Regions from separate parts of the Pseudomonas sp. p50(2008) genome, predicted to be linked through region 1. Evidence: predicted binding sites of a transcription regulator. Region 1 holds the regulator's gene; each other region holds the start of a gene.

The links. The regulator sigma-54, encoded in region 1, starts transcription at its own class of promoters, with help from an activator protein. The targets are predictions, from matches to a motif close to ANTGGCATNNANNTTGCTNT.
Region 2: flgB (flagellar basal body rod protein FlgB) is a predicted target of sigma-54. The motif match lies at 5,315-5,334, and genes of this name have one in related genera.
Region 3: glnA (type I glutamate--ammonia ligase) is a predicted target of sigma-54. The motif match lies at 5,460-5,479, and genes of this name have one in related genera.

What each region holds. Positions count from the first base shown of each region.
Region 1 is NZ_JACMYF010000003.1:556,147-562,402, forward strand. Features, by position in the region: gene lptA (lipopolysaccharide transport periplasmic protein LptA) at 1-94, shown strand, start outside; gene lptB (LPS export ABC transporter ATP-binding protein) at 94-819, shown strand; gene H7698_RS11045 (RNA polymerase factor sigma-54) at 1,003-2,496, shown strand; gene hpf (ribosome hibernation-promoting factor, HPF/YfiA family) at 2,570-2,878, shown strand; gene ptsN (PTS IIA-like nitrogen regulatory protein PtsN) at 2,891-3,355, shown strand; gene rapZ (RNase adapter RapZ) at 3,358-4,215, shown strand; gene H7698_RS11065 (HPr family phosphocarrier protein) at 4,231-4,506, shown strand; gene H7698_RS11070 (ZIP family metal transporter) at 4,526-5,419, opposite strand; gene H7698_RS11075 (superoxide dismutase) at 5,450-6,061, opposite strand; gene H7698_RS11080 (hypothetical protein) at 6,064-6,256, opposite strand, start outside.
Region 2 is NZ_JACMYF010000009.1:386,894-393,149, reverse strand. Features, by position in the region: gene H7698_RS25355 (MFS transporter) at 1-547, shown strand, start outside; gene H7698_RS25350 (flagellar brake protein) at 613-1,359, opposite strand; gene H7698_RS25345 (flagella synthesis protein FlgN) at 1,452-1,919, opposite strand; gene flgM (flagellar biosynthesis anti-sigma factor FlgM) at 1,968-2,294, opposite strand; gene flgA (flagellar basal body P-ring formation chaperone FlgA) at 2,464-3,225, opposite strand; gene H7698_RS25330 (chemotaxis protein CheV) at 3,309-4,241, shown strand; gene cheR (protein-glutamate O-methyltransferase CheR) at 4,288-5,115, shown strand; gene flgB (flagellar basal body rod protein FlgB) at 5,377-5,787, shown strand; gene flgC (flagellar basal body rod protein FlgC) at 5,791-6,234, shown strand; gene flgD (flagellar hook assembly protein FlgD) at 6,250-6,256, shown strand, end outside.
Region 3 is NZ_JACMYF010000004.1:415,824-422,079, reverse strand. Features, by position in the region: gene ntrC (nitrogen regulation protein NR(I)) at 1-1,271, opposite strand, end outside; gene glnL (nitrogen regulation protein NR(II)) at 1,268-2,353, opposite strand; gene H7698_RS13610 (DUF4124 domain-containing protein) at 2,585-3,205, opposite strand; gene H7698_RS13605 (DUF4124 domain-containing protein) at 3,202-3,711, opposite strand; gene glnA (type I glutamate--ammonia ligase) at 3,956-5,362, opposite strand; gene thiI (tRNA uracil 4-sulfurtransferase ThiI) at 5,694-6,256, shown strand, end outside.

The DNA.
Region 1 (6,256 bases):
TCGCGCTACAGGTAGCAAGGTGACCGAGTCGCGTCCACGCATTGACATGGTGATTCAACCTAAAAAGAAAACCGACGAGCAGAAGGCCCAGTAATGGCAACTCTGAAAGCTCAGCATCTGGCCAAAGCCTACAAGAGCCGCCAGGTTGTGCGTGATGTCAGCCTGTCCATCGACAGCGGTCAGATCGTCGGTTTGCTCGGGCCCAACGGCGCCGGCAAGACCACCTGCTTTTATATGATTGTCGGCCTCGTGCAGGCCGATCAGGGCCGTGTACTGATCGATGACCTCGACGTCAGCCATCAGCCAATGCACGGCCGAGCCAAGGCCGGTATCGGCTATCTTCCGCAAGAGGCGTCGATCTTCCGCAAACTGTCGGTGGCCGATAACATCATGGCGATCCTCGAGACCCGCAAGGAACTCGACAAGGCGGGCCGCCGGAAGGAGCTCGAAAGCCTGCTTCAGGAATTTCACATCAGCCACATTCGCGACAACCTCGGCATGAGCCTGTCCGGCGGTGAACGTCGCCGCGTGGAGATTGCACGCGCGCTGGCCACCAACCCGAAATTCATCCTCCTCGACGAACCGTTCGCCGGCGTGGACCCGATTTCGGTGGGTGACATCAAGCAGATCATTTATCACCTCAAGGCCAAGGGCATCGGCGTCCTGATCACTGACCACAACGTCCGTGAAACCCTGGATATTTGCGAAACGGCGTATATCGTCAACGATGGCCAACTGATTGCCGAAGGCGACTCCGCCACGATCCTGGCCAACGACTTGGTCAAGGAAGTGTACCTGGGGCACGAGTTCCGCTTGTAAGCGCGGAAGTGCCTGGTCATTCGTCCGAGCGCTCGTACCGATAAAAAATCAACGTTTTTTTATTGTTACAGCGCTCTAGGCAAACGCTGCGGTTTCGGGCATATAATTTGCTTATGTTTGGCGCCTCGGCGCCCTGTAGTGGATGGCGCAAGCGCGCCGGCGAATAAGGTTTAAGCCCCTGCCATGAAACCATCGCTAGTCTTGAGAATGGGCCAGCAGCTGACGATGACACCTCAGCTGCAACAGGCCATCCGCCTTCTCCAATTGTCGACCCTGGACCTGCAACAGGAAATCCAGGAGGCTCTGGAGTCCAATCCGATGCTCGAACGCCAGGAAGAAGGCGACGACTTCGACAACGCCGATCCTTTGGCCGACAAAGCCGAACAGCAACCTAACGCCGATGTTTCGGAACCCTCCTACCAGGAAACCGCCCCTACGGTGGACAACCTCGAGGAAGGTGACTGGAACGAGCGCATCCCTAACGAATTGCCTGTTGATACCGCGTGGGAAGACGTCTACCAGACCAGCGCCAGCAGCCTGCCTAGCAACGATGACGACGAGTGGGATTTCACCACCCGCACATCCGCCGGCGAAAGCCTGCAAAGCCACTTGCTATGGCAACTGAACCTGGCACCGATGTCCGACACTGATCGCCTGATCGCCGTGACCCTGATCGATTGCATCAATAATCAGGGCTATCTGGACGAAACCCTCGAGGAAATTCTCGAAGCCTTCGACCCGGAACTGGACATCGAGCTCGATGAAATCGAAGCCGTCCTGCACCGCATCCAGCAATTCGAACCCGCCGGCATCGCCGCCCGTAACCTGGGTGAATGCCTGCTGTTGCAACTGCGCCAGTTGCCCGCCAAAACCCCTTGGCTCGCCGAAGCCAAGCGTTTGGTCACCGATTACATCGACCTGCTGGGCAGCCGTGATTACAGCCAGCTGATGCGCCGCATGAAGCTGAAGGAAGACGAACTGCGCCAGGTGATCGAACTGGTTCAGAGTCTTAATCCACGCCCGGGCTCGCAAATCGAATCCAGTGAAGCCGAATACGTCGTTCCTGATGTGATCGTGCGCAAGGACAACGAACGCTGGCTGGTCGAGCTCAACCAGGAATCGGTGCCTCGACTGCGGGTCAACGCCCAATACGCCGGCTTTGTTCGCCGCGCCGATACCAGCGCAGACAACACCTTCATGCGCAATCAGTTGCAGGAAGCTCGCTGGTTCATCAAGAGCCTGCAAAGCCGCAACGAAACGTTGATGAAAGTAGCCACCCAGATCGTCGAGCATCAGCGCGGTTTTCTGGAGTATGGCGACGAAGCCATGAAACCGCTGGTACTGCATGACATCGCTGAGGCGGTGGGCATGCACGAGTCGACGATTTCACGGGTAACCACGCAAAAATTCATGCATACCCCCCGGGGCATTTATGAACTGAAATATTTTTTCTCCAGCCACGTCAGCACTTCCGAAGGCGGCGAATGCTCTTCCACGGCGATCCGCGCGATCATCAAAAAACTGGTTGCCGCGGAAAATCAGAAAAAGCCGTTGAGTGACAGCAAGATCGCTGGTTTACTGGAGGCACAAGGCATTCAGGTGGCTCGCCGCACCGTCGCCAAGTACCGCGAATCCCTCGGGATCGCGCCTTCGAGCGAACGTAAGCGGTTGATGTAAGCCACGCCACAGCGTTCCAGTGGTAGATCATCTGATCTACCGCTTTATGCACTGGCAACGAAGGAGAAGCTGTATGCAAGTCAACATCAGTGGACACCAACTGGAAGTGACCGAACCCCTGCGCACCTATATCGGCGAAAAACTCGACCGGTTAGAGAGGCATTTCGACAAGATCACAAACGTGCAAGTCACGATGACTGTCGAGAAGCTGCTGCAGAAAATCGAAGCCACGCTGCATATCCCCGGCGGAGAAGTGGTCGCCAACGCAGAGCATTCAGACATGTATGCCGCCATCGACCTGCTGACCGACAAGCTGGATCGCCAACTCAAAAAGCATAAGGAAAAGACCCAGAGCCTCCTCCAGGGCGCAACCGGTCGTTAACACTCCCAACCCATGATCCGACTTGAAAGCATCCTGACCCCCGGCCGTTCCCTCGTGAACGTGCCGGGCGGCAGCAAAAAGAAAGCCCTCGAGCAAATTGCCAACCTAATCCACCGCGAAGTGCCGGATCTGGCCATGCAGGATGTCTTCGAGAGCCTGGTCGCCCGTGAAAAACTCGGTTCTACCGGTTTTGGCAACGGCATCGCGATCCCCCACTGCCGCCTCAAAGGCTGCGAAAGTCCAATCAGTGCATTGATGCACCTGGACGCCCCCATCGATTTCGACGCCATCGACGGCGCTCCGGTTGACCTGCTGTTTGTTCTGCTGGTCCCGCAAGCCGCCACCGATGCGCACCTGGAGCTACTTCGTCAGATCGCCAGCATGCTCGATCGCAAGGAAGTGCGCGAAAAACTGCGTAGTGCCTCGAGCAATGAAGCCTTGTATCAGGTTGTCCTGGACGAGCAGAACGGTCAGTAATCATGCGCTTGATCATTGTCAGTGGCCGTTCCGGCTCAGGTAAAAGTACCGCGCTCGATGTCCTTGAAGACAACGGTTACTACTGCATCGACAACTTGCCCGCAGGGCTTCTGCCTGAATTGGCCGAACGCGCACTGATTCACACGGAACTGGCGCAACCGCTGGTGGCCGTGTCCATCGACGCGCGTAACCTGCCGAGCCACCTGTCGCGGTTTCCAGAGCTGCTGGAAGAAGTCCGCAGCCGACACATCAAGTGCGATGTGTTGTACCTGGACGCCGACGAGGAAACACTGCTCAAGCGTTTTTCGGAAACCCGTCGCCGGCACCCGCTGAGCAACGCCAATCGCTCGCTGGCCGAGGCGATCTCCGACGAAACCAATTTACTGGGCCCTATCGCCGACCTGGCTGACCTCAAGGTCAATACAACTAACCTGAACCTGTATCAGCTGCGCGACACCATCAAGCTGCGGCTGCTCAATCAGCCTGAGCCCGGCACGGCGTTCCTGGTGGAGTCTTTCGGGTTCAAGCGTGGCATGCCGGTGGACGCCGACCTGGTGTTCGATGTGCGCTGCCTGCCCAATCCGTACTGGAAGCCCGAGTTGCGCGAGCAGTCCGGGCTGGACCAACCAGTTGCCGACTACCTGGCAGCGCAACCGGACGTAGAGGAGATGTTCCAGGACATTTCCACCTACCTGCTCAAATGGCTACCAAGATTTGCCGCGAGCAACCGCGCGTATGTCACCATCGCTATTGGCTGTACCGGCGGGCATCACCGCTCCGTCTACCTGACCGAACGCCTGGGTCAGACCCTGCAACAATCCCTGAAGAACGTCCAGGTCCGCCACCGCGACCTCAGCTAAAGGATTCACATCGCGATGCCTGCTCTGGAAATCGAAATTATCAACAAGCTGGGCCTGCACGCTCGCGCTTCTGCAAAATTTGTCGGCGTTGCCGGGCAGTTCAAGGATTGCACGATCAGAGTAGGACGCACGCCGGAATCAACGGTTGACGGCAAAAGCATCATGGCAATGATGATGCTGGCGGCCGGCAAGGGGACCAAAATTTACATCAGCACCGAAGGCGAAGATGAGCAAAAGGCGCTTGATGATCTCAAAGCGTTGATCAACGACTACTTCGGCGAAGGCGAGTAAAGCCAAAAGATCTTTAACCTCAGGCCAGCGCCGTATCCATCACCATCATCAGACAAAACCCGATCAGCAACCCAAGGCTGGCCAGCTTGTCGTGACCGTTACTGCGCGACTCGGGGATGACTTCGTGCGTGACCACCAACAGCATCGCCCCGGCAGCCAGCGCCAGTCCTAGCGGTAGTAGCAGCTCAGCAAGGCTGACCAGCCAGGCGCACAGCAGTGCGAAAACCGGCTCAACCAGCCCTGACGCTGCACCGATCAGAAATGCCCTCACCCTGGACATGCCCGCCCCCGCCAACACCAGCGCGATTACCAGGCCTTCCGGCACGTCCTGCAACGCGATGCCCATCGCCAGGCTGTCGGCATCAGGCATTCCACCACCTGCCGAAACACCGACGGCCATGCCTTCGGGAATGTTGTGGGCGATGATGGCAAACACGAACAACCAGATCCGCGGCGGAATCACCGGTCGCTCCAGCGTGCCGACCAACATTTCCGGACTGGCGCCAGAGACTTTCAGGTCGACCAGATACAACCCGAACGCGCCGAGCATGATGCCAAAACTGATCAGGCCACTGGCGGCCCAAGGCGACAGACCCAGACCTTCAGCAGCAGAGATGCCTGGCACGATAAGCGAGAACGCCGTCGCCGCCAGCATCACCCCGGCACCGAAACCCAGCAGCGTATCGCTCACGGTCTGAGGCATCCGCCGAATGACCAGAACCGGCACCGCGCCCAAGGCCGTACCCAAGGCGCAGATAGCCCCGCCTTGTAATGCGCGCATCAGTTTCGGCTCAAGATCCAGCCATGCCAGCCCCTGGACAAACAACAACGACATGCCAGCCAGCAGTAGTAGCGATCCCAACGCGTAACGAAACATTCGTCCACTTCCGGTCGCCAGTGTTTCAGTGCCCATAATCAGCCCTGGTTGGTATTTATAGAAGACTTAGCTCAGCGCAGCCTGATAGCGCGCTGCGACTTCCGGCCAATTGATCACGTTGTAAAACGCGTTGATGTATTCCGGACGACGGTTTTGATACTGCAGGTAGTAGGCGTGTTCCCAGACGTCCAGGCCGAGGATGGGCGTGTTGCCATTCATCAATGGGCTGTCCTGGTTACCGCTGCTTTCGACGATCAGGGTCTTCTGCGGGGTGACACTCAACCAGGCCCAGCCACTGCCGAATCGAGTCAGTGCGGCTTTGGTGAACGCGTCCTTGAAGCTGTCCAGACCACCCAACTGCTCTTCAATCGCCTTGGCCAGCGCACCTTCAGGTGTGCCGCCACCCTGTGGTGCCATCACTTCCCAGAACAGCGAATGATTGGCGTGTCCGCCGCCCTGGTTGATGACCGCTGCTCGAAGTTTTTCAGGAAGTTGCTGAACGGCAGCCACCAGTTTCTCCACTGGCCACTCGGCGAATTCGGTGCCTTCGACGGCTGCGTTCAGGTTGTTGATATAAGTCTGGTGATGCCTGGTGTAATGGATCTCCATTGTCTTGGCATCAATGTGCGGTTCCAGTGCATCGTAGGCGTAAGGCAATGCAGGCAAGGTAAAAGCCATTTTCAGTGAACTCCATGATGAAGAGACGCAGGTGGATTGGCAGCTGAAGCGGCATCGATGTGCAGCAGGCGATGAGTACGAGGGTATTCACCGTGCTCACTGATGAAGTTCAAAAGCTCGACATAGGTTTTACTGCTTTGACGCAACGCGGCTTCACGCAGCGCCGGTGCCAGTCGCGCGTTCTGCATGGTCTGC
Region 2 (6,256 bases), on a different contig from region 1:
GCTGGCGATCATGAAGCAGGTGCCGCTGGAAGTGCTGTTTATCACCGGTTTCTTCTGCTCCCTGGTGCAATTTTGCCTGTATCCCTTGGCAGTGGCTTTTTCCAACGACCACGTCGAAGGCGATCGCCGGGTGTCTCTGACAGCGATGCTACTGGTGACCTACGGCGTAGGTGCCAGTATCGGGCCGTTGGTTGCCGGGGTTCTGATGAAGCTGTTCGGCAGTCAGATGCTCTACGCGTTCTTCAGCTTCTTCGCGTTGGTACTGGTCTGGCGGATTCGTCCGAAAGCCGTCACCAACCTGCATCAGGTGGACGATGCGCCGCTGCATCACGTGGCCATGCCGGACAGCATGTCGAGTTCGCCATTGGTAGCGGCCCTTGACCCTCGAGTTGATGAGCAGGTGGTGCAGGATCAGATGCAGAACCCGATCACACCAGAGCCGGAACCGGAACCAGAATCAGAGCCGCAAGAAAAACCTGAGACCGACCCGTCGCCGCCAGACCCTGACGAAGGCCGCGAGCAGAGCTTCACCGAAGCCAGGCCCTGAGATTCACGCACAAAAAAAACGGGCAGTCCCCAAAAGGACTGCCCGTTTTTTATTGAAGCATTAACTCAGAGGTCGTCTTTGTCGAAACGCCGTGCTTCGCGCTGAAGCTGATAGACGAATCTTTCGACCTGACGCTGCACCAGCCCGCTCATGTTATGAAAGCGAACACCGGCGAAGGTGGTGGAAATCTTTTCTTCGAAATGCAGGTAACGCAGTTCGACGGGGGCCGTCATTTTGCCGAAGGGCAGGGCGGCAGCAAATCGGTCGTAGACCTGCCCCAGTTGCAGGCTCGAGCTGATATCGCCGTCGAAGCGCAATTTGCAGCCAGTAGCAGAGATGTCCAGCAGCTTTCCGCTGATCGGTGCCTTGAGCTTTTCACCGTCCAGATCGACGCTAACCAGCTGTGCCAGTTTAAGAGCGGCGCGGAATGCGTTACGGCGCTGGTGATAAACCACTTCGTCGGGCATCGGACCGTGATAGCAGCGAGTGCCACCCGTTTCGTCGATGGTCAGCGCGCCATTGCTTTCCCAGGCGATGCGAACACCATCGTGGAAGCCTTCGACCTTGAACGGTTCGCCGGCGAGCAGGAAGCGTTCACCGTCCCGTGGAATCATTTCGTCAAGCGAGATCGTGCCGCTGTCACGGTCAATACCCACCAGATAGCTCTGGAAGCGCTGGCTGCGCTCATGGAACGTAATGATCAGAGGGTCGTGGCTGTCTTGCAGCTGACGTAGGGTGCCGGAGATCTCAAGGGGCGTTGCGAGCACCTTGGGTGGCTGCGGAGCATCTTCCGCGCTTGAGGCATTGAACACGGTTCATCAATCTCCAGACAAAATTTGACTGCGGCTAGCCAGCATTTTGCCAGCATGTTTCTCGTCTTGATAGTGCGGGCTCATCGGCGGGTTCAAGCCTGACTGAGAGGCCCCCGCTTCGCGAGTACAGAGGTCGATCCGCGGGCGTCATAAAGCGCTGGTGTGTCGCCGCCGTGGAGGATTTTCAGCTGGGTCGCCGTGGCAGCCTGTTGCATCATGATGGACTGGCCATTGCTGACGTTGGTGCTCTGGCACTGGGCCAGTAGATCGGTGAGAACATCACTCTGAGCCAGCAACTGATCGCCAATGCTCGATTGGGCGGCCAATTGCTCCAGACCCTGGCGATTGATCGGCAGGTTGAGGCTGGCGAGGATCGCACTGCGCTTGCGGCCATGCTGTTCAAGCAAAATGATCAATGCCTGCTTCTGCGCCAGAATGTCTTCGAGCAGTCGCATGTCGCGACCATGCAACGCGATGGCCTCGGTTTGCAATAACTCGAGCAATTGTTGCGCTGGAGCAAAGTCGTCGATGATCAGTTGCAGTAAATTAGTATCGTGCATGGCTGGCCTTGGGTTTTAAGCGTCCAAAAGCCTCGCGCAGACCGGAGCCTAGCGCTGGGCTTCGAAGTTGAGCAGTTTGCTGGCTACACGGTTGCTGTCGACTTTATAGCTGCCATCGGCAATCGCTGCTTTCAACTCTGCCACGCGGGCATTATCGACAGCGGGCTGATCGCGCAGCTTGTCAGTGACCTTTTGCAACTGCTGAGCCTCATTGCTGAGGTGTACCGATTCCCCGCTTTTGACGGTAGTGGCCTCTGCGGCCGGGGTATTCAGCGGCGCGGACTTGGCGGCTTCTGCCGTGTCCTTGCTGGCGCTGGTACGTGTACTGCCCGTAAGTGACGAGGAGCTGTTTAGACGGCTGAAATCGATGACCATGATCAAAAAACCTCTGGGTATTTGGACGCTTGCCATGTTTTCGGCCAAACCCTGGAAAACTTTAGACTCATTTATCAATGAGCTTGCGCGCGTCAGCACTTGCCCTGGATGAGTCACAGTTTAGGGAACAGTCGAGCGGTGCGCCATCTAAACACCAATACCCGAGGTACTACATGGCGACTTCCACCTGGCCGGGCGCGATAACTTGCGCCTTGATGACCCGCTGGGAATTCAGGTTTTTTACGCGTATCTGGTCTCGCAAACCACCGTTGGACAGCGCTTCTCCCGGCATGCGCACGCTGAGTGTGCCGCTACGGGCGGTAATCACCACCTGATCGCCCTTGGTGATGACTTCCGCCTGCTCGATGTTCACCAGAGTGATCAGCTGATCGGCGACCATTGGTCGGGTCAGTTTTTGCCCGATCGCCTGATCCAGCGAAGTGAGGTAGCCCTGGCTGATCAAGCTGATATCACGCTCGCGCAGGATCACATCGTCGGGTTCGACAACACCGAGGCGACGTAGCGGTCGGGTGGTGGTGACGACGTCGCGGAACAGCCGGACTTGAGCGGGTACGAACACGGTCCAGGGAGCGGCGCCCTCGCAGCGAACCTTCACCGTAACGCGCCCCAGTGGCTTGGCCGGACTCTCCAGGCTCGCTGTCAATTCCTTGTCGCACATTGGCATGCGCAGACGCGGATCGAGCTGGCTGACCTGGATCTCATAACGACCTTCAGTTTGACTGGTCGCCAAATAGTCTTCTACGGTGAATTCAAGAAAGCCCTGGGTGACGCCGATAAGCATGTCAGGCAAGGTAACCGCATCAGCAAGGGCAGGGCTGCCAGCGTTGAACAGGCAAACGGCCGACATCGCGCAAAGCGATTTGCGAAAGTTTGAGGTCAGGCGTCGGAAAAATGTCGGTTCTGTGTTCATACGAGTTAAAAAGCAAGCGCCGTGCCGTTTAGCAATGAATGTGCGTCGCAACACACTGAAGCGTTGGTAGTAGGAGTCTGGGCATGGCTGGTGTAATGGATTCAGTAAACCAGCGCACGCAACTGGTAGGGCAGAATCGCCTGGAGCTGTTGTTGTTCCGTCTTGACGGTCCGCAGCTCTATGGGATCAACGTATTCAAGGTTCGCGAGGTGCTGCAATGCCCCAAGCTGACCGTGATGCCCAAGTCCAATCCTGTCGTGTGCGGTGTGGCGAGTATTCGGGGGGCGACCATTCCGATTATGGATCTGGCAATGGCGACCGGTTCAGGTCGATTGCTGGATCAGAGCAATCCGTTCGTGATCATCACGGAGTACAACACCAAGACCCAGGGTTTCCTGGTGCGCTCGGTGGAACGCATCGTCAACATGAACTGGGAGGAGATCCATCCGCCGCCCAAGGGCACTGGACGCGATCACTACCTCACGGCAGTGACCCGCGTTGACAATCAGCTAGTCGAAATCATCGACGTCGAGAAAGTCCTGGCGGAAGTGGCGCCGACACCGGAAGCGATTTCCGTGGGCGTCGTGGATGTCGAAACCCAGCACAAGGCGCTGTCCCTGCGCGTGCTGACGGTCGACGACTCGTCGGTGGCACGCAAGCAGGTCTCGCGTTGTCTACAAACGGTCGGCGTCGAAGTGGTGGCGCTGAACGACGGTCGGCAAGCGCTGGATTACCTGCGCAAGTTGGTCGATGAAGGTAAAAAGCCGGAAGAAGAGTTCCTGATGATGATTTCCGACATCGAGATGCCGGAAATGGACGGGTACACCCTCACCGCCGAGATCCGCAGTGACCCTCGCATGCAAAAGCTTCATATCATCCTGCATACTTCGTTGTCGGGGGTGTTCAATCAGGCGATGGTCAAGAAAGTCGGTGCCGATGACTTCCTTGCCAAATTCCGCCCTGATGACCTGGCATCCCGGGTAGTCGACCGGATCAAAGCAGCAGATATCAGCTAGGGGCCTTTTGTCCCTGGCGGTCAACACGAGTTAAGAGGCGGCATCATTGTCTACGGGTAATTTGGATTTCGAACAGTTCCGGGTATTCCTGGAAAAAGCCTGTGGCATTTTGCTTGGTGAAAACAAGCAGTACCTGGTATCGAGCCGTCTCAACAAACTGATGGAGCAGCAAGGCATCAAGTCCCTGGGTGAGCTGGTCCAGCGCATCCAGACCCAGCCGCGCAGTGGTTTGCGCGAGATGGTGGTTGATGCCATGACGACCAACGAAACCCTGTGGTTTCGTGACACCTATCCGTTTGAAGTCTTGAAGAACAAGGTACTGCCGGAAGCGATCAAGGCGGCGCCCGGCCAGCGCCTGCGAATCTGGTCGGCCGCGTGCTCGTCGGGTCAGGAACCGTATTCGCTGTCGATGTCGATCGATGAGTTCGAGCGGGTCAACCTGGGGCAATTGAAGATGGGTGTGCAGATCGTTGCCACTGATCTTTCCGGCACCATGCTGACCAACTGCAAGACTGGCGAGTACGACAGCCTGGCAATCGGTCGTGGTCTTTCGCCCGAGCGTCTGCAGCGTTATTTCGATCCCAAGGGACCGGGACGCTGGGCCATCAAGGCGCCGATCAAGAGTCGGGTGGAGTTTCGCTCGTTCAATCTGCTGGACAGTTACGCGGCGCTTGGCAAGTTCGACATCGTGTTCTGTCGCAACGTGTTGATCTACTTCTCCGCCGAGGTGAAGAAAGACATCCTGTTGCGCATCCATAGCACGTTGAAACCGGGGGGCTATCTGTTCCTCGGCGCTTCCGAAGCGCTGAATGGATTGCCGGATCATTACCAGATGGTCCAGTGCAGCCCAGGGATCATTTACCAGGCGAAGTGATGCAATTGCGGCAGACATAAAAAAGGGAGTCCTCAGGGGCTCCCTTTTTTATGTCTGCCGCAATTGCAGCTCCTACACGGATAGGTGTTGTCCTTGGAAAGCGGCAGAAAAGCGGCAGGCGGCGGAAGTCGATTGCCGCTTTTCTGTCATTGCCACCCTTGCCACTGCCCGCAAACCCACTGTTTGCGGGGTTTTTCCGATTGGCACGCGGCTTGCTAAGTTCACCGTACGAAAAATCAGGTCACCCGAAGGTTTCCCGACATGAGCATCAGCTTCGATAAAGCGCTCGGTATTCACCAACAGGCTCTCAACTTCCGCGCACAGCGTGCCGAAGTCCTGGCCAACAACATCGCCAACGCGGACACCCCGAACTACAAGGCTCGGGATCTGGACTTCTCGAAGGTGCTTGCCGAACAGAGCGAGAAAACCAAGAGCGGCGGCGGTTTCGCGCTGAACATGACCAACAGCCGTCATATCGAGGCCCAAGGCTTGGACAGCGGTGACGAGTCATTGCTGTATCGCACGCCGATGCAACCGTCGATTGATCAGAACACCGTGGACGCCCAGCTGGAACAGTCGAACTACGCGGAAAACTCCGTCAACTTCCAGGCCAGCTTCACCTTGCTCAACAGTAAATTCAAAGGGCTGATTTCAGCCCTGCGCGGAGAGTAATTCATGTCCCTGTCCAGTGTTTTCAACATTGCCGGTAGCGGCATGAGTGCCCAGACCACTCGCCTGAACACCGTCGCCAGTAACATCGCCAACGCCGAGACCGTCTCGTCGAGCATCGATCAAACCTACCGCGCGCGTCATCCGGTGTTCGCCACCATGTTCCAGGGTGGCCAGAGCGGCGGCAGCGATTCGCTGTTCCAGAATCAGGACGCGGCGGGTCAGGGTGTGCAAGTGCTGGGTGTGGTCGAAGACCAGAGCAACCTGGAGGCTCGCTACGAGCCGAACCATCCGGCTGCTGATGCCAAGGGCTATGTCTACTACCCGAACGTCAACGTCGTGGAGGAAATGGCCGACATGATTTCCGCGAGCCGGTCCTTTCAGACCAACGCCGAAATGATGAACACGGCCAAAACCATGATGCAGAAGGTCCTGACTCTCGGTCAGTGATAAGGGGCGACTCAGATGAGTG
Region 3 (6,256 bases), on a different contig from region 1:
GGCACGGCGCTGTCAAGCAAGCTCGACTGACCGCGAGCCAGCGCCTGGTCTGCCCACTGGCGCAATGCTTGTTCCCAGTTGGTGACCGGCGCCGAATCCTGCGGCAGGTTCAGCAACTCTGGCGGCAAGTCGCTGATGTGCACTTCGCGGCCGGAAGCCATCACCGTGATCCAGCGGCAGGTGTTCTCCAGCTGGCGCACGTTGCCGCCCCACGGCAGGTTCTTCAGGTATTCCTCGGTTTCACTTTTCAGCAGCTTCGGCTCAACCGCGAGTTCTTGCGCGGCGCGGCTGAGGAAGTGTTTGGCGAGGGTCGGGATGTCTTCGCGACGATCTGACAGGCGCGGGATGTGAATGCGGATCACGTTGAGGCGATGGAACAAGTCCTCACGGAATTTCCCCGCGTGCACCAGGGTTTCGAGGTTCTGGTGCGTCGCGGCGATGATTCGCACATCCACCTTGACCGGCGTATGACCGCCAACGCGGTAGAACTCGCCGTCCGCCAGCACGCGCAGCAAGCGGGTTTGCGTATCCGCCGGCATGTCGCCGATTTCGTCGAGGAACAACGTGCCGCCATCAGCCTGTTCAAAACGCCCGCGACGAAGGTTGGCTGCGCCGGTAAACGCGCCCTTCTCGTGACCGAACAGCTCGGATTCCATCAAGTCTTTCGGAATTGCCGCCATGTTCAGCGCAATAAATGGCGACGCCGCACGAGGGCTGTGGCGGTGCAGGGCATGCGCCACCAGCTCTTTGCCGGTCCCGGATTCACCATTGATCAACACGGTGATGTTGGAGTGGCTCAAGCGCCCGATGGCGCGAAACACTTCCTGCATCGCCGGCGCTTCGCCGATGATTTCCGGGGTGCGGGTCAGGGCGACTGGCACTTCCAGGCCTTGCTGTTCCTGAGCATGCTGGTTGGCACGCTTGACCAGGGACACGGCTTCGTCGACGTCGAACGGCTTGGGCAGGTATTCGAATGCGCCGCCCTGATAGGACGCGACAGCGCTGTCCAGGTCGGAGTGCGCGGTCATGATGATGACCGGCAGCCGTGGGTGTTGCTCGCGAATCCGCGCCAGGAGGTCCAGACCGCTGGCGCCCGGCATGCGGATGTCGGAGATGATCACGTCCGGCTGCTGGCGCGCCAGGCGGCTCATCACGCCATCGGCGCTGTCGAAGCTTTGCGTGGTCATGCCTTCCTGTTGCAAGGCTTTTTCCAGAACCCAACGGATTGATCGGTCGTCATCGACGATCCACACGGTTTCACTACGGCTCATGTCGATGTGGCTCCTTGTTCCAGTGGCAGAAAGATCGAGAAGGTTGTGTGGCCTGGATGGCTGTCACATTCGATCAGGCCCTGGTGCTGGCTGATGATGTTCTGGGTAATGGCCAGGCCCAGCCCGGTACCGTCCGGACGGCCGCTGACCATGGGAAAGAAGATGGTTTCCTGCAGTTCCGCTGGAATACCGGGACCGTTGTCGATGATTTCGATCTTGGTCACCAGTCGATGGCGCACATGGCCGATGGTGAACTGGCGCATGGCGCGCGTACGCAGGCTGATGCGGCCCAGGCGCAGCTCGTTCTGGCTACTGATGGCCTGCATCGCGTTGCGCACGATGTTCAACACCGCCTGAATCATCTGTTCACGGTCGATCAGGACGTCCGGAATGCTTGGGTCGTAATCGCGCACCAAGGTAATGCAACCCTGGCTTTCGGCCTCGACCAGGTGGCAGACGCGCTCCAGCACTTCGTGAATGTTGCACATGGCCAGTGACGGCAGCTTGTTGGAGCCGAGCATGCGATCGACGAGGTTACGCAGGCGATCGGCTTCTTCGATGATCACGTTGGTGTAATCGCGCAGGCTTTCTTCCGGCAGTTCACGGGCGAGCAATTGTGCGGCCCCACGAATCCCGCCGAGCGGATTCTTGATTTCATGAGCGAGGCCGCGCACCAGCATCTTGCTGGTTTCCTGCTTCGACAGCTGTGCCTCTTCCTTGGTGATCCGCAGCAAGCGATCACGGGGATGGACTTCCAGCAGCAGCATGGTGGCGCCGTTGGCGAGGATCGGAGTCACCGCGTAATCGACGGTCAGCGTCTGGCCGGTGAGGGCAGTAAGCATCGCTTCGCGCTTGGTGAACGGATGGGCCTGCTCGACTGCCTGGCGCAGAGAATTCAGTGCTTCGGTGGACTCGGTGAACAACTCGCTGATGAACTGCCCATGGCTACGCTGGCCGCTGATGGCCAGCAGCATTTCAGCCGCCGGGTTCATGTACTCGAGGCGCAGCTCGGCGTCGAGCAGGATGGTGGCGGTGGTGAGGTTGTCGAGTAGCAATCGATGCAGTGCGTCGCTAATGGTCATCAGGACCTCTTTTGGAGCAGGGCGCGCGCATGAATAAAGCGCTGATGCGGGGAAAATGCAAAAACCAAACCAAGGCTCCGAAAAGAAGCGTTTAAGGCCTGAAACGGGCGTTTGACGCTCATTTACGTGGCGTTCTGCCAGCTATCACGGGTACTTTCGAACCAAAATGGGATGGAAGTTGGGAACGATGGCGCGATTCGCACCAATACAGTGCGCAATCGTAAGTGACAATTAAAAGAATCGCAGGAAGGGATTTTTTTCTTCTTCGGGTTTGTCTTTGAGCGGGCATTCGGGTCGCTGACCGTAATCGGTCAGCAAGCAGGGTTTGACCTGGCGTTTTTGCGCGAGGGAAATACGCAGCATGTGGAAGGGCTGGTTGGCAGTGCGCTCGACGGTGCGGCCCTGCTCGTCAATGATTTCCACCGACAGGTTGTGGGAGCCGCGGTCGAGGTTGTTCAGGGCAAACACCGGGCTCCGTCCGGGTTCGGACGTGGGCTGGCCGTCCACCAGCAGGCGATAGCGGTGACCTCGTTGCAGGCCGGGTTCGCTGGTGACGCTGACAATCAGTTCACCGGCGCTGCTGCGGACCGTGGCGTCGGGTTCCGGTATCAGCACTCTCAGCATGTCGTAATGAAACGGCGGTGGTGTTGCCGTTTTCTTCCCGATAATGACGGGTACTGCGCCGGTCGGGTTGGCGGACATCCGATTGCTCGGCGCCATCGGCACACGTTTGGCGTTGCCCGTGCCGGGTTGATCGGTGAAGACCCGATTGCCCTGGGCGTCGGTATAGGTGAAGACCTCGGCTGCCACGGGCAGCGCGATCAGGCAGGGCAGCAGCAGCCACGCCCTCACGGTTTATGGACCCGTTGCACAGTGAAGGTGATGGTCGGGCTTTGCTGAATGATGCTTTCTCCATCGATGACCTGAACGGCGAGGCTGTGTTCACCGCGGTCGATGTTGACCAGTTGCAGGATCGGTACGTTGCTCGGCTGGCCGTAAGGTTGATCATCCAGCAACAGCCTGAACAGATGAGGTCCTTGCAGGCGAGGTTTGATCTGCACATTGACCGTGAACGTGCCGTTGTTGGCGCGCAGGGCTTCGGTGGTGGGCAAGTTGGTCAGCTCAAGCACCTCATAGGCGCTCAGTGGCTGCTGACGGTTACTGGCTTCGGCAGCTGGTGCAGGAGGGGCCTGTCGCTCGACGCTGTTCAGGGGTGGCAAGTCGACAGGTTGCGCCTGCACGCCATCGGGCGGCTGATTGCTGTACGCGGTATTGCCGGCGGCGTCGGTGTACTTATAGATCTGCGCTGCGGCAGGCAGCGCGATCAGCAGCAACATCAATAGAAAACCACGACCCATAAAATCGACCAGAAACGAAAGCGTTGGGGTGCAGCATAGGTCAGGGCTGGCGGTTGACCCAAGTTGTTAACATTCGGGTGCATAAAAGCGAGATCAAAAGATCGCAGCCTTCGGCAGCTCCTACAGGTTGTACGCGTTCCAAAGTAGGAGCTGCCGAAGGCTGCGATCTTTTGACTTTGCCCACAAAAAAGGCCTCCCGAAGGAGGCCTCTTTTTGTCACGCCGCTTGCGCAGGCGCTACCGGATCAGCAGCTGTAGTACAGCTCGTATTCCAGTGGGTGTACGAAGGTACGGACCTTGATTTCTTCTTCGCTTTTCAGAGCGATGTAAGCGTCGATGAAGTCGTCGCTGAAAACGCCGCCTTTGGTCAGGAACGCACGACCTTTGTCCAGCTCTTCCAGGGCTTCTTTCAGGCTGCCGCAAACTTGTGGAATCTCTTTCGCCTCTTCAGGCGGCAGGTCGTACAGGTTTTTGTCGGCTGCATCGCCAGGGTGGATCTTGTTCTGGATACCGTCCAGGCCAGCCATTACCAAAGCAGCGAAGGCCAGGTACGGGTTGGCTGCCGGATCCGGGAAGCGAGCTTCGATACGGCGAGCGCGAGGGCTGGACACGTAAGGAATACGGATCGAAGCGGAACGGTTGCGAGCCGAGTAAGCCAGCATCACTGGCGCTTCGAAACCTGGAACCAGACGCTTGTAGGAGTTGGTCGACGGGTTGGTGAAGCCGTTCAGTGCCTTACCGTGCTTGATGATGCCGCCGATGAAGAACAGGGCGGTGTCGGACAGGCCGGCATAGCCTTCGCCAGCGAAGGTGTTCTTGCCTTCTTTAGCGATGGACAGGTGAACGTGCATACCCGAACCGTTATCGCCGTACAGAGGCTTAGGCATGAAGGTAGCAGTACGGCCGTAAGCAACAGCCACGTTGTGTACGCAATACTTCAGGGTCTGAACTTCGTCAGCCTTGGCGACCAGGGTGTTGAACTTCACACCGATTTCGTTCTGGCCAGCAGTTGCCACTTCGTGGTGGTGAACTTCGATGACCAGGCCCATTTCTTCCATGGCGTTGCACATGGAGGTACGGATTTCGTGGTCGTGGTCAAACGGTGGAACCGGGAAGTAGCCGCCTTTGATGCCTGGACGGTGGCCGTGGTTGCCGCCTTCGACGTCCTGGTCAGACATCCACGAACCTTGTTCGGAGATGATTTTGAACATCGAGCCGGAGATGTCCGACTTGAATTTCACTTGGTCGAAGATGAAGAACTCTGGCTCCGGGCCAACGAAAACGGTATCGCCGATACCGGTCGACTTCAGGTATTCCTCGGCACGCTTGGCGATCGCACGTGGGTCACGGTCGTAGCCCTGCATGGTCGACGGCTCGATGACGTCGCACACGATGATCAGCGTTGGGTCTTCGGTGAACGGATCGAGAACGGCAGTGCTGTCATCCGGCAGCAGGATCATGTCGGAAGCTTCGATGCCTTTCCAGCCAGCGATGGAGGAACCGTCGAACATTTTGCCTTCTTCGAAGAAAGCGTCATCCAGCGCGTCGCGAGCCGGCATGGTCACGTGGTGCTGAGTGCCTTTGGTGTCCGTGAAGCGCAGATCAATCCACTTGACGTCATGATCTTTGATGAGTTGAACCGACTTCGACATAGTGTCCTCCGGGTGGCTTCGGGCTTAAGTAGTGGATGCCCTTAGAATGTGGGTGATGCCGGCGCGAATACTCTGCCAAGGCAACCTGCCTCACAAGGGAGCAAATTGCATGCCAGTGCCCCACCGTGGGTTTTTTGCCCCAAATTCACGCTTATAAAGGCTTGATAATACGTTTACTGAAAAATATCGCCCTGTAATGTGGCGCTGCTTTCAGTAAATGACCTGTTTTGGTGCGCGCAAAACCTTCTGCACATTAACTGGTTAAACCTTGAGCAATTTCCGCTATAATCCGCGCCCCCCTTTTTCGGCTGGCCCAGCGCGCGCTGTTTTCATGAAACTAATCGTAAAAGTCTTCCCCGAGATCACCATCAAGAGCCGCCCGGTACGGATGCGTTTCATCCGCCAGTTGGCCAAAAACATCCGCACCGTGCTCCGCGACCTGGACCCGGCCGTGGTGGTGAACGGTGTGTGGGACAATCTCGAGCTTGAAACCCGCGTAGCCGAGCCCAAAGTACTGAAGGAGATGACCGAGCGCCTGAGCTGCATGCCGGGTATCGCGCATTTCCTGCAGGTCGACGAGTACCCTTTGGGCGACTTCGACGACATCGTTGCCAAGTGCAAACAGCACTTCGGCGACGCGCTGGCAGGGAAGATTTTTTCGGTGCGCTGCAAGCGTGCCGGCAAGCATGAATTCAGCTCGATGGACGTCGAGAAATACGTCGGCAGCCAGCTGCGTCGTCAGTGCGGCGCTGCCGGAATCTCGCTGAAAGAGCCGGAAATCGAAGTTCGCATCGAAATTCGCGACAAACGGTTGTTCGTGATCCACAACCAGCACAACAGCATCGGCGGTTATCCGCTGGGTGCCCTGGAACAGACACTTGTACTGATGTCCGG